2 regions of the Pseudomonas sp. P110(2024) genome follow, and region 2 is predicted to be linked to the other one. Evidence: predicted binding sites of a transcription regulator. Region 2 holds the regulator's gene; the other holds the start of a gene.

Evidence for each region. The regulator FliA, encoded in region 2, starts transcription of late flagellar genes. The targets are predictions, from matches to a motif close to CTAAAGTTTNNNNNNNNNNNGCCGNTAA.
Region 1: a site for FliA is predicted at 2,092-2,119, ahead of AC25ND_RS20875 (flagellin N-terminal helical domain-containing protein). Genes of this name have one in related genera too.

What each region holds. Positions count from the first base shown of each region.
Region 1 is NZ_JBLIYT010000013.1:139,049-143,438, forward strand. Features, by position in the region: gene AC25ND_RS20865 (flagellar hook-associated protein 3) at 1-683, shown strand, start outside; gene AC25ND_RS20870 (ketoacyl-ACP synthase III) at 970-1,899, shown strand; gene AC25ND_RS20875 (flagellin N-terminal helical domain-containing protein) at 2,200-3,612, shown strand; gene AC25ND_RS20880 (flagellar protein FlaG) at 3,688-4,038, shown strand; gene fliD (flagellar filament capping protein FliD) at 4,122-4,390, shown strand, end outside.
Region 2 is NZ_JBLIYT010000007.1:197,629-207,472, forward strand. Features, by position in the region: gene AC25ND_RS13265 (chemotaxis protein CheA) at 1-2,188, opposite strand, end outside; gene AC25ND_RS13270 (protein phosphatase CheZ) at 2,201-2,989, opposite strand; gene AC25ND_RS13275 (chemotaxis response regulator CheY) at 3,009-3,383, opposite strand; gene fliA (RNA polymerase sigma factor FliA) at 3,487-4,227, opposite strand; gene fleN (flagellar synthesis regulator FleN) at 4,224-5,057, opposite strand; gene flhF (flagellar biosynthesis GTPase FlhF) at 5,172-6,485, opposite strand; gene flhA (flagellar biosynthesis protein FlhA) at 6,497-8,626, opposite strand; gene AC25ND_RS13300 (DUF1285 domain-containing protein) at 9,015-9,575, opposite strand; gene AC25ND_RS13305 (DUF4823 domain-containing protein) at 9,587-9,844, opposite strand, start outside.

The DNA.
Region 1 (4,390 bases), on a different contig from region 2:
GCCGTGAGTTCAGCGTGCAGGCCCGCCCCGATACGCTCACGACCGTGCGTGGTGCCGGCAACCCGTCCAGTGCGCAGGTCACCAGCGGCGCCGTGACCGACCCGGCCGCCTACAGCAGTACCTTCCCGAGCGATGGGGCGGTGATCAAGTTCACCGGTGCCAACACTTACGAGTTCTATGCCCAGCCTTTGACTGCGGACAGCAAACCCGTTGCCAGCGGTACCTTCACCGCGCCGTCGCTGACGGTGGCGGGGGTGACCTACCAGGTATCCGGTACGCCGCAGACGGGTGACCAGTTCGCGGTCAATGCCAACAACCACCAGAACCAGAGCGTGCTGGAGACCATCAGCCAGCTGCGTGCGGCGTTGGATGCGCCGCCAGGCACCTCGGGCGACAATACCGCCATCAAGAACGCCGTAGCCTCGGCTGTGGCCAACCTGGCCAGTGCCCGCGAGCAGGTGGATATCACCCGTGGTTCGATCGGTGCTCGTGGCAACTCGCTCGATATCCAGCGCCAGGAAAACACCAGCCTGAGCACGGCCAACAAGGTCACCCAGGATGCCATCGGCAACACCGACATGGCCGACGCCTCGATCATGCTGACCCTGCAGCAGGCCATGCTCGAAGCTTCCCAGCTGGCCTTCTCGCGTATTTCGCAACTGAGCCTGTTCAACAAGCTCTGATCGCGATCCGCCTCAGGAAAGCCCTGGCCAGCGCCATGCTGCCGGGGCTTTTTCGTGTCTGGCGCGCGGTGGTGGCAGGGGTTTGGCGATAATTGACTGTGACTAATGAGTCAAATCGTGCATCTTCCCTGTATTCTATGCGGCAGTTGCTGCAGCATTTTGTTACCGGTACGCAGAGGGCAGGCCTGATGTCGGCCTGTCCAGGGCGCATTGCCCTTGACGCCGGTAGTCGGCGCCCTCAATTCATCGAGTGGCGGTCTTTGGCTGTTTTCATTGGGAAGCCAGAATGATTGGCATCAAAAGCATCGCGAGTTACGTGCCCACCGCTGGCCTGGACAACTACGTCCAGGGTGCGAAGTTCGGCAAGGACGAAGAGTTCATGTTCGGCAAGATCGGCGCTTCCTTCCTGCCGCGCAAGGCTGAGGAGCAGGAAACGTCCGATCTGTGCGTGGAGGCGGCCCGGGCGTTGTTCGCCAACAACCCGGAGTTGGACCCGCAGTCGATCGATGTGCTGATCGTCGTCACCCAGAACGGTGACGAAGAAGGCCTGCCGCACACTGCGGCGATTGTCCAGAACAAGCTGGGCCTGTCGACCCGCGTGGCGGCCTTCGACGTGTCGCTGGGCTGCTCCGGCTATGTGTACGGTCTGTACGCCATCAAGGGCTTCATGCAGGCGGCAGGGCTCAAGAACGGCCTGCTGATCACCGCCGATCCGTATTCGAAGATCGTCGACCCGGAAGATCGCAACACCACCATGCTGTTCGGTGACGCCGCCACGGCCACCTGGATGGGCGAGAACGCCGTCTGGCAGTTGGGCGAGGCGCGTTTCGGCACCGATGGCTCGGGTGCCGAGCACCTCAAAGTCAGCGACGGCACCTTCTTCATGAACGGTCGCCAGGTGTTCAACTTCGCCCTGGTCAAGGTGCCGGCGCACCTGCATGAGCTGCTGGCGGCCAGTGGCCTGCAGTCCTCGGACATCGATGCGTTCTGCATCCACCAGGGCAGTGCGGCAATTGTCGATGCCGTGGCGCGACGCTTCGAGGAGCAGCATCCGGAGAAGTTCGTCAAGGACATGCTCGAGACTGGCAATACCGTGTCCTCCAGTGTGCCGCTGCTGCTGCAGAAGCACATGTTCGACAGTAGCTGGAAGCGCGTTGCCATCAGCGGCTTTGGCGTGGGCCTTTCGTGGGGTTCGGCGATTCTCTATCGCGGCTGATTCGCGAAGACCTCGAATAAAACGCCTGGCGTGCCCCGTCAGGCGTTTTTTTATGCGTGGAAGATCGCCCTGTAGGAGCGTGCTTGCCCCGTGATGGGCTGCAAAGCAGCCGCTGATCGGCAACCGCCAAATCAATAACCCCCTGATTTCATGGGGGTGGCGGGGTGATGGCATTTTTTTTTCGAAAATGCCCTCAAGCAACCCACGCAGACGACGATAACCATTACGAAGGTTCTCTAGGCCATACCCGGCGGATGCCAGGGCCGGAAGCCGCAGTACCCATCCAACGAGGATTTCGTCATGGCTTTAACTGTAAACACCAACATTGCTTCGGTTACTACTCAAGTTAACCTGAACAAGGCCAGCAGCGCCCAGACCACTTCGATGCAGCGCCTGTCTTCCGGCCTGCGCATCAACAGCGCCAAAGACGACGCTGCCGGCCTGCAGATCGCCAACCGTCTGACCAGCCAGATCAACGGCCTGGGCCAGGCAGTTAAGAACGCCAACGACGGTATCTCGATCGCCCAGACCGCCGAAGGCGCAATGCAGGCTTCGACCGACATCCTGCAGAAAATGCGTACCCTGGCCCTGTCCTCGGCCACTGGCTCCCTGAGCGCCGACGACCGTAAGTCGAACAACGACGAATACCAGGCTCTGACCGCCGAGCTGAACCGTATCTCGGAAACCACCACCTTCGGTGGCCAGAAGCTGCTGGACGGCTCCTACGGCACCAAGGCCATCCAGGTCGGCGCCAACGCCAACGAAACCATCAACCTGACCCTGGAAAACGTTGCTGCCAGCAACATCGGTTCCCAGCAGGTCAAGAGCACCGCGATCGCTCCAAGCGCAGGCGGCGTTGCCGCAGGTAGCCTGTCCGTTACCGGTAACGGCCAGACCGCCACTGTCGCCTACGCTGCTGGCGCTTCCGCCAAGCAAATCGCCAGCAACCTGAACGGTTCGATCGGTGGTCTGACTGCAACCGCCAGCACTGAAGTTAAGCTGGACGTTACCGCTGCCACTCCATCCAACTTCAAGCTGTCCGTCGGTTCGAGCGGTACTGTTGACTTCGTTGGTGTGACCGACCAGAAAGGCCTGGCTGACCAGCTGAAATCCAACGCCGCCAAACTGGGCATCAGCGTCAACTACGACGAAGCCAAACAAACCCTGAGCATCAAGTCGGACACCGGCGAGAACATCAACTTCTCGGCTGCTGACGCCAACGCCCAGACGAACATCTCGATCGCTGCCAAAGACGGCTCCGGCAACTTCGCTGCTGGTGCTGCTCTGGGTGGTGCTGCCATTGTGGTGACCGGCCAGATCTCCCTGGACTCGGCCAAGGGCTTCTCGCTGGGCGGCGCTACTGATCTGTTCGGTGCTGCGACCGTTACCTCCGCCAAGACCACCATCTCGCAAACCGACGTCACCGACGCCACCAAGGCTCAGAACGCCCTGGCCGTTATCGACAAGGCCATCGGTTCGATCGACAGCGTCCGTTCGGGCCTGGGTGCTACCCAGAACCGTCTGACCACCACCGTTGACAACCTGCAGAACATCCAGAAGAACTCCACCGCTGCCCGTTCGACCGTGCAGGACGTGGACTTCGCTTCGGAAACTGCAGAGCTGACCAAGCAGCAGACTCTGCAGCAGGCTTCGACCGCGATCCTGTCGCAGGCTAACCAGCTGCCATCCTCGGTCCTGAAACTGCTCCAGTAATTCAGGCGCCTGAGTAAGAGGTGGAAGGGCGCGTTTACGTGCCCTTTCGCTTTTTTGACATGAGGAGTTCGAAGCATGGACATGAGTGTCAAGCTGAACCAGGTGTATCCTCCGGTGCTGCCTCAGGCAGTGACGACTGCCAAGGACCCGCTGGTGCCTGCCAAGGTGCCGGAAGCCGCGGCCGTCGATGACAAGCCGCACACCCGCGAGGACCTGGAGAAGGCGGTTGGCGAGATCCGCGATTTCGTCCAGTCGAGCCAGCGCAAGCTGGATTTTTCAATCGATGATTCCACCGGCCGGGTCGTGGTCAAGGTGATCGCCACCGAATCCGGTGATGTGATCCGCCAGCTCCCGTCGGAAACGGCGCTGAAGCTGGCACAAAGCCTCAGCGAAGCTGGCAGCCTGCTGTTTGATGGCAAGGCTTAAGCTGGCATGATTTTTGTTGCTGTCGGTCATTTGATGTGTGTAGTCGTCAAGGACCCGGCAGCTACCGAACAAGGAGAGCAATGATGGCAGGTTCAACAGTCAGCGGTATCGGTTCGGGCATCGATACCCAGGCGATTGTGAAGTCCCTGGTGGACGCGCAGAAGGCGCCGAAACAGGCACAGATCAACACCCAGACACTGAAGGCAACCACCACGTTGTCCTCGATCGGCAAGATCCAGGCGGCCCTGGATGCCTTCCGTGGCGCGTTGACCAGCATGACCAACGACAACAGCTTCGGTGGTCTGGCGTTGAAGTCCTCGGATGAGAAGGTTGCGACCATCACCGCTGGTGC
Region 2 (9,844 bases):
GCATGCTCGGAACGTCGAGGATCAGCGCGATCCGGCCGTCACCGGTGATGGTCGCGCCGGACATGCCCGGGGTGCCCTGCAGCATCTTGCCCAGCGGCTTGATCACCACCTCTTCCTGGCCAACCAACTGGTCGACCACGAAGCCGATGCGCTGGGTACCGACCGACAGGATCACCACATGACCTTCGTGCTGCTCCTCATGCTCGTGGTCCTGGACCAGCCAGCGCTTGAGGTAGAACAGCGGCAGCGCCTTGTCGCGCACGATCACCACTTCCTGGCCGTCGACCACGTTGGTGCGCGACAGGTCGAGGTGGAAGATCTCGTTGACGTTGACCAGCGGGAAGGCGAACGCCTGGTTGCCGAGCATTACCATCAGGGTCGGCATGATCGCCAGGGTCAGCGGCACCTTGATGACGATCTTCGAGCCCTGGCCTTTGGCCGAGAAGATGTTGATCGAGCCGTTGAGCTGGGAAATCTTGGTCTTCACCACGTCCATGCCGACGCCGCGGCCGGACACGTCGGAGATCTCGGTCTTGGTCGAGAAGCCCGGGGCGAAGATCAGGTTGTAGCAGTCCGACTCGCTCAGGCGATCGGCCGCGTCCTTGTCCATCAGGCCCTTTTCCACGGCCTTGGCGCGCAGGATGCTCGGGTCCATGCCCTTGCCGTCGTCGGAGATCGACAGCAGGATGTGGTCACCCTCCTGCTCGGCGGACAGCACCACCCGGCCCATGCGCGACTTGCCGGAGGCCTCGCGCTCGTCAGGCATCTCGACGCCGTGGTCAACGGCGTTGCGCACCAAATGCACCAACGGGTCGGCCAGGGCTTCCACCAGGTTCTTGTCGAGGTCGGTCTCTTCACCGACCAGCTCCAGGTTGATCTCTTTCTTGAGCTGGCGGGCCAGGTCGCGAACCAGGCGCGGGAAGCGGCCGAAGACTTTCTTGATCGGCTGCATGCGGGTCTTCATGACCGCGGTCTGCAGGTCGGCGGTGACCACGTCGAGATTGGACACGGCCTTGGACATGGCCTCGTCGCCGCTGTTGAGCCCCAGGCGCACCAGGCGGTTACGCACCAGCACCAGTTCGCCGACCATGTTCATGATCTCGTCCAGACGCGCGGTATCGACCCGCACGGTGGTTTCCGCTTCGCTGGCGCCATGCTTCTCGGCGGCCGGCGCAGGAGCGCGAGCCGGGGCGGCAGGCTTGGCGGCCGCAGCCGGTGCCGCGGCGGGCGCAGGAGCCGGCTTGGCAACGGGCTTGACCTCGGCCTTGGCCGCGACAGGCGCGGCGACGGCGGCAGGCGCCTCGGCGGTGACCGCGTCACTGGAGAACTTGCCCTTGCCGTGCAACTGGTCGAGCAGGGCCTCGAATTCGTGTTCGCTGATGCTCTCGTCGCCCGCGGCGGGTGCCGCGCTGGCCACTGGCGCGGCGGCGCCTGGCAGTGCGTCGACGGCAAAAGTACCTTTGCCGTGCAACTGGTCGAGCAGCGACTCGAACTCATCGTCGGTGATCTCGTCGCTGGCCGGAGTGGCTGGCGCAGGCGCGCTGACGGCGGCATCGGCCGAGAACTGGCCCTTGCCGTGCAGCTGGTCGAGCAGCGACTCGAACTCGGCATCGGTGATCTCGTCACCGCCGCCGCTGATTTCTTCACCCTGCAGTTGCTCATGAACCTGAGCTTCAGCCTTGACCGCATCGAGCGAGTCGAGCAGTTGCTCGAACTCGGTATCGGTGATGTCGGGCTCGGCAGCCGGGGCTTCGACCACGGGCGCCGCCTCGACCACCGGGGTCGGGGCTTCGGCGCCACCGGGCTCGGCCAAGCGCGACAGCGCCGCCAGCAGCTCCGGCGTGGCCGGCGTGACATCGGTACGTTCGCGCACCTGGCCGAACATGCTGTTGACCGTGTCGAGGGCCTCGAGCACCACGTCCATCAGTTCCGCGTCAACCCGGCGCTCACCTTTGCGCAGGATGTCGAACACGTTCTCGGCAATGTGGCAGCACTCCACCAACTCATTGAGCTGAAGGAAGCCGGCGCCCCCTTTTACAGTGTGGAAACCGCGGAAAATCGCATTGAGCAGGTCCGCGTCATCGGGCCGGCTTTCCAGCTCGACCAATTGCTCGGACAGTTGCTCGAGGATTTCGCCGGCTTCTACCAGGAAATCCTGGAGGATTTCTTCATCGGCGCCGAAGCTCATTAAACGTGCTCCTTAAAAACCCAGGCTGGACAACAGATCGTCGACATCGTCCTGGCTGGACACGACGTCTTCACGCTTATCGGCATGAATCTGCGGACCTTCACCCCGAGTCGGATGTTTTTCTTGATCTTTTTCAGCGCGCAGCTGCTGGTGGTCATGTTCGATCCCGGCAAAGCGGTCGACCTGGCTTGCCATCAGCACGAGCTTGAGCAGATTGCTTTCGACTTCGGTGACCAGCGCGGTCACCCGTTTGATCACCTGGCCGGTGAGATCCTGATAATCCTGGGCCAGGACGATATCGTTGAGATGGCCGGCGACCTTCTGATTACCTTCGGCGCTGTGCGTCAGAAAACTGTCCACACGCTTGACCAACTCACGGAATTCCGGCGCTGCCACCTCACGGCGCATGAACCGCTGCCAATCGGCGGACAGGCTCTGGGCCTCGGCGGCGAGGTCGTTGAGCACCGGGGTGCAGGCCTCTGCCAGGTCCATGGTGCGGTTGGCCGCACCTTCGGTGAGGCGAACCACGTAGGAGAGGCGTTCAGTGGCGTCGGTAATCTGCGACACTTCCTCGGCCTGCGGCATGGACGGGTCGATCTGGAAGTTGACGATTGCACTGTGCAGTTCGCGAGTAAGCTTGCCGACTTCCTGATACAGCCCGCGATCGCGGGTCTGGTTCAGTTGGTGGATCAGCTGTACCGCATCACCGAACCGGCCGCGCTCGAGGCTCTCGACCAGTTCCTGGGCATGCTTCTTAAGGGTTGATTCGAACTCACCCAAAGAGTTGTTGGTTGACTCCATTGCGCCCCCCAGACGTGACTCAGCCGTTGACGCGTTCGAAGATCTTTTCGATCTTTTCTTTCAGCGCCACGGCGGTGAAAGGCTTGACCACGTAGCCGTTGACGCCGGCCTGGGCAGCTTCGATGATCTGCTCGCGCTTGGCTTCTGCGGTGACCATCAGTACCGGCAGGTGCTTGAGGCGCTCGTCCGCGCGAACAGCACGCAGCAGGTCGATACCGGTCATGCCCGGCATGTTCCAGTCGGTTACCAGGAAGTCGAAGTGTTCGCTGGTGAGCATCGGCAGTGCCGTGTTGCCGTCATCAGCCTCCTTGACGTTGGTGAAACCCAGGTCACGCAACAGGTTCTTGATGATCCGCCGCATCGTCGAAAAGTCGTCAACGATGAGGATTTTCATGTCTTTGTTCAATTAGACCTCCAAGCAGTCTTAAACGCGCTCGGCGCCGAGCGCGCACTCAATCAATTCGGCACCACAAAAAAACGACTGCATCAAACCTGGTTCAACGCGCCCGCCATTCCCCCAGGCGGCTGCGCAGACGCGCCGCGCACTGGCTGTGCAACTGGCTGACACGCGATTCGCTGACCCCCAGGACCTCACCGATTTCCTTGAGGTTCAGCTCTTCGTCGTAGTACAGCGCCAGGACCAGGCGCTCGCGCTCCGGCAGGTTGGCAATCGCATCGGCCAGGGCGGCCTGGAAGCGCTCGTCCTCCAGGTCCCGCGATGGCTCCAGCTGGCCGCTGGCTCCGTCCTCGTGCAGCCCCTCGTGTTCGCCGTCCTGCAGCAGGTCGTCGAAACTGAACAGGCGACTGCCCAAGGTGTCGTTCAGAATCCCGTAGTAATCATCGAGACTCAATTGGAGTTCGGCAGCAACCTCGTGATCTTTAGCGTCGCGCCCTGTCTTTGCTTCAACACAGCGAATCGCGTCGCTGACCATACGCGTGTTGCGGTGCACCGAGCGCGGTGCCCAGTCGCCCTTGCGCACTTCGTCGAGCATGGCGCCGCGGATGCGGATGCCGGCGTAGGTTTCGAAGCTGGCGCCCTTGCTGGCGTCATACTTGTTGGCCACTTCCAGCAGGCCGATCATCCCAGCCTGGATCAGGTCCTCGACCTGGACGTTGGCCGGCAAACGCGCCAGCAGGTGGTAGGCGATGCGCTTGACCAGCGGCGCGTAGCGCTCGATCAGCTCGTACTGAGCGTCCTTGGCGGCCTTGCTGTACATCTTGAAACCGCTCGCGTTCATAGCACCGGCCCTGCACTGGTGGGCTGCACCAGGCGCTCGACGAAGAATTCCAGGTGTCCGCGCGGGTTGGCAGGCAGCGGCCAGCTGTCGACCTTCTGCGCAATGGCCTTGAAAGCCAGCGCGCACTTGGACCGCGGGAAGGCCTCGTATACAGCCCGCTGCTTCTGCACGGCCTTGCGCACACATTCGTCGTACGGCACGGCACCGACGTATTGTAGGGCGACGTCAAGGAAACGATCCGTGACCTTGGTCAACTTGGCGAACAGGTTGCGCCCTTCCTGCGGGCTCTGGGCCATGTTGGCCAGCACGCGGAAGCGATTCATCCCGTAGTCGCGGTTGAGCAGCTTGATCAGGGCGTAGGCGTCGGTGATCGAGGTAGGCTCGTCGCACACCACCAGCAGCACCTCCTGGGCGGCGCGGACGAAGCTGACTACCGAGTCACCAATACCCGCAGCGGTGTCGATCACCAGCACGTCGAGGTTGTCGCCGATCTCGCTGAAGGCCTGGATCAGGCCGGCATGTTGGGCTGGCGCCAGGTGCACCATGCTCTGGGTGCCGGAAGCCGCCGGGACGATGCGCACACCGCCAGGCCCCTGCAGCAGCACATCGCGCAGCTCGCAGCGACCCTCGATGACATCGGCCAGGGTACGCTTGGGCGTGAGCCCCAGCAGAACGTCGACATTGGCCAGGCCCAGGTCGGCGTCCAGCAACATGACCCGGCGGCCGAGCTCGGCTAACGCCAGAGACAGGTTCACTGAAACGTTAGTCTTGCCGACGCCACCTTTGCCACCGGTCACGGCGATCACCTGTACGGGATGCATGCTACCCATGTCTGTTCTTTACCTTGTCTCGCTTGGACCCAGGCCACATGAGGGGCTGAACGTTCAAGGCCACGGTACGGCCGGGCAACCCCATGATGTAGGTACTTTGCACAGTATTCACCCTCAACCCGCACGCTTGCCAGGGTTGTGGTAGAGATCAGCGAACATGTCGGCCATGGCCTCGTCGCTGGGCTCGTCCTGCAACTGCACACTGACCGCGCGACTCACCAGCTGGTGCTTGCGCGGCAGTTGCAGGTCGTCAGGAATGCGCGGCCCATCGGTCAGATAGGCCACCGGTAGTTCATGACTGATGGCTAGGCTCAGCACTTCGCCGAGGCATGCCGTTTCATCGAGTTTGGTCAGGATGCAACCGGCCAGGCCGCAGCGTTTGTAGCTGTGGTAGGCGGCGGTGAGCACCTGCTTCTGGCTGGTGGTCGCCAGCACCAGGTAATTCTTGGCGGCGATACCGCGCCCGGCCAGGGTCTCGAGCTGCATGCGCAGCGCCGGGTCGCTGGCCTGCAGGCCGGCGGTGTCGATCAGCACCACGCGCTTGCGCAGCAGCGGCTCCAGCGCCTGGGCCAGCGACTCGCCCGGATCGACATAAGTGACCGGCACATTGAGGATACGCCCGAGGGTCTTGAGCTGCTCCTGGGCACCGATGCGGAAGCTGTCCATGCTCACCAGCGCCAGGTTGTTCGCGCCGTACTTGAGTACATAGCGCGCGGCCAGCTTGGCCAGGGTGGTGGTCTTGCCCATGCCGGCCGGGCCGACCATGGCGATGACACCGCCCTCCTCGATCGGTTCGATCTCAGGTATGTCGATCATCCGCGCCAGGTGCGCCAGGACCATGCGCCAGGCATGACGCGGCTCTTCGATCTCGGCAGTGAGGTCGAGCAGCTCGCGCGCCAAGCCGCCTGACAGACCCAGGCGCTGCAGGCGGCGCCAGAGGTTGGCCTGCTGTGGCTTGCTGCCCTGCAACTGACTCCAGGCGAGCGAACCGAGCTGGACTTCCAGCAGCTCGCGCAGACCGGTCAGTTCGAAGCGCATGGCGTCGAACAGGCGCGGATCAACCGGGGCCGGCGCTGCGGCGGCGATCGGTGCAGGCTCATCCACATGCGCTTCGATCAACGGCTCGGACGCGGTCAGCGACTGGCCGGCGAACAGCTGACGGTTGCCGCCCTCGACGGCATCGCCGCGCCCGGTCAGTTCGGCCTGGGCGGTGACGATGCGCGACTGGGTCTTGCGTAGCTCGTCCTCGAGCTCCGCATTGGGCACGCGTGGGGCCAGGGCGGACAGTTTGTAGTCCAGCGCAGCCGTCAGTTCGACACCGCCAGCGATGCGCCGGTTGCCGATGATGGCGGCGTCGGAGCCGAGCTCATCCCGGACCAGCTTCATGGCCTGACGCATATCGGCGGCGAAAAAACGCTTAACTTGCATAACCCACTACCTCAGCCGTTCGGGCCCACGGTGGCAACGATGGTGACTTGCTTGTTGTCAGGTATTTCCTGATACGCCAAAACATGCAAATTCGGTACTGCCAGGCGACCGAAGCGCGACAGCATGGCGCGGATCGGGCCGGCAACCAGGAGGATAGCCGGCTGACCCTGCATTTCCTGACGCTGGGCCGCCTCGATCAACGAGCGCTGAAGCTTTTCGGCCATGCTCGGCTCAAGAAGAACACCATCTTCCTGACCCTGCCCGGCCCTTTGCAGACTATTGAGCAAGATCTGTTCCAACCTTGGCTCCAAAGTGATCACAGGCAGCTCGGACTCAACGCCAACAATGCTTTGCACGATGGCGCGGGACAATCCGACCCGCACCAACGCCACCAGCGCGGCGGTATCTTGACTCTTTGTCGGATTGTTGGCGATGGCTTCGGCAATGCTGCGGATGTCACGCACCGGCACCTGTTCGGCGAGCAACGCCTGCAAGACCTTGAGCAGGCCCGACAAGGAAATGACACCCGGCACCACCTCCTCGGCCAGTTTCGGCGAGACCTTGGCCAGCACCTGCAGCAGCTGCACCACCTCCTCGTGCCCGATCAGCTCGTGGCAGTGCTTCTGCAGGATCTGGTTGAGGTGGGTGGCGACCACGGTGCTGGCGTCGACCACGGTATAGCCCAGCGACTGCGCCTGGGCGCGCTGGCCGACATCGATCCACACCGCCTCCAGGCCGAACGCCGGATCGCGCGAGGCGATGCCGTTGAGGGTACCGAATACTTGGCCGGGGTTGATTGCCAGCTCCCGGTCCGGGTAGATCTCGGCTTCGGCCAGGATCACGCCCATCAGGGTCAGACGATAGGCGCTGGGTTGCAGGTCAAGGTTGTCGCGAATGTGCACGGTGGGCATGAGGAAACCCAGGTCCTGGGACAGTTTCTTGCGCACGCCCTTGATCCGCGCCAGCAGTTGGCCGCCCTGGTTGCGGTCCACCAGCGGGATCAAGCGATAGCCGACCTCCAGGCCGATCATGTCGATGGGGGTGACGTCGTCCCAGCCCAGCTCCTTGGTTTCCATGGCGCGCTGCGGCGATGGCAGCAGGTCCTGCTGGCGCTGGGCCTCCTGTTGGGCGACGGCTTTGGCCTTCTGTTGTTTCTTCCATACCAGGTAAGCGCCGCCACCGGCCAGTGCGCCGAGGCTGAGGAAGGCGACATGCGGCATGCCTGGGACCAGGCCCATGATGATCATCAGCGCGGCCGACACACCCAAGGCCTTCGGCGAGTCGAACATTTGCCGGTTGATCAGCTTGCCCATGTCCTCGGAGCCCGAGGCACGGGTGACCATGATCGCGGCCGCGGTGGACAGCAGCAGCGATGGCAATTGCGCCACCAAACCGTCACCGATGGTCAGCAGGGCATAGACCTTGCCGGCATCGGCAAAGGTCATGTTGTGCTGCAGCATACCGATGAGCATGCCGCCGATGAGGTTGATGAAGAGGATCAGCAGGCCGGCGATGGCGTCACCGCGGACGAACTTGCTGGCACCGTCCATGGAGCCGTAGAACTCGGCCTCCTGGGCGACCTCGGCGCGACGGGACTTGGCCTGGGCCTGGTCGATCAGGCCAGCGTTGAGGTCGGCGTCGATGGCCATCTGCTTGCCCGGCATGGCGTCGAGGGTGAAGCGCGCGCTCACCTCGGAGATGCGCCCGGCGCCCTTGGTCACCACGACGAAGTTGATGATCATGAGGATGGCGAACACCACCGCACCGACGACGTAATTGCCGCCGATCACCACTTCACCGAAGGCCTGGATCACCTTGCCCGCGGCGCCGTGACCTTCCTGGCCGTGGAGCATGACCACTCGGGTGGAAGCAACGTTCAGCGCCAGGCGCAGCAGCGTGGCCACCAGCAGGATGGTAGGGAACGCGGCGAAATCCAGAGGACGCAGGGCGTAGACGCAGACCAGCAAGACCACGATCGACAGGGCGATGTTGAAGGTGAAGAACACGTCGAGCAGGAACGGCGGGATCGGCAACATCATCATTGCCAGCATCACCAGCAGGAGCAGCGGCACGCCGAGGTTGCCCCGACCGAGACCGGCCAGGTTGTTACGGGCGCTGCTGATTAACTGAGTGCGATCCACCGCGATTCCTCTTCAAGCAAAACTTTGACGCCTGCGTGGCGACTGGCGCTGCCTTTGCAAGAAGCTTTCCAACTTTTCTGGGGGGGCTTTTCGGGGGTTCGGGTTCGGGTTCGGGTTCGGGTTCGGGTTCGGGTTCGGGTTCGGGTTCGGGTTCGGGTTCGGGTTCGGGTTCGGGTTCGGGTTCGGGTTCGGGCAAAGAGTGTGGGCTTTGATTTCCGCATGCGCACTCTTTGGCGCTGTCGCCGCTCACTCACCTTTCAGTACGGGCGAACAAGCGTCGACATTGCCAATGAATGCGCATACAACTTACAAAACCACCGCACAATCGGTAATCGGCCAACCCATTAAAGCTGCCTTTGAAAGGGGCTATGGAAGCCCAGAAAAACCACTACCCATTGCGCCCAATAAGATAAAACTCACCCCGACTCCAAACCCCAAGCCACTCCTCCCCGTCGATCTCCCGGGAAACCGCCAGTTCCACCAACTGATAGAACACATTGCGATGCACCAGCGCTTCAAGGTTTCCACGCATCAACAGGTAAGGAGAGGGTTCATCGGTAACCGGATCGAGCTCCACCCGCAGCGGATGGCCCGGCCCAGCCTCGACCTGATCGTCGACATTGCTGGTAAACCGCAGCACCTGCTGCTCCCCGCTGCCCTCGACATCCAGTAGCACGGCGACAAATGGTGCGTCATCGACCCGGATCCCGACCTTCTCCACCGGCGTAACCAGGAAGTAGTCGTCCCCCTCACGCCGAATGATGGTAGAGAACAACCGCACCATCGGCTTGCGACCGATCGGCGTCCCCAGGTAGTACCAGGTCCCGTCCCGGGCGATCCGCATGTCGATGTCACCGCAGAAGTCCGGGTTCCACAGGTGTACCGGGGGCAGCCCCTTGTGCGCGGGGATCTGCGCCAGCAGATCGTTGGCCTTGCCGGAATCGCTCATGACACGCTCGCTCAGTTGCTCATGCCCAGAAGGCTACGAGCGTACTCGCGCATCGGCGCGGCAAGCAAATCCTGTGGCGTGTTGTCGTGGAACGTCAACAAACCGCCGCGACTCTTGATACGCGCGGTGTCGATCAGGTAGCGCGTGCTGGTCTCGATCAGCATCATCTGCACCACGCCACGGTCCCAACCCAGGCGATCGACAGCCTGCTCGTCATACCACTCGTCACCGTTGCCGATGCGATCGTCGGTGCGGGCGAAACGGGTGTA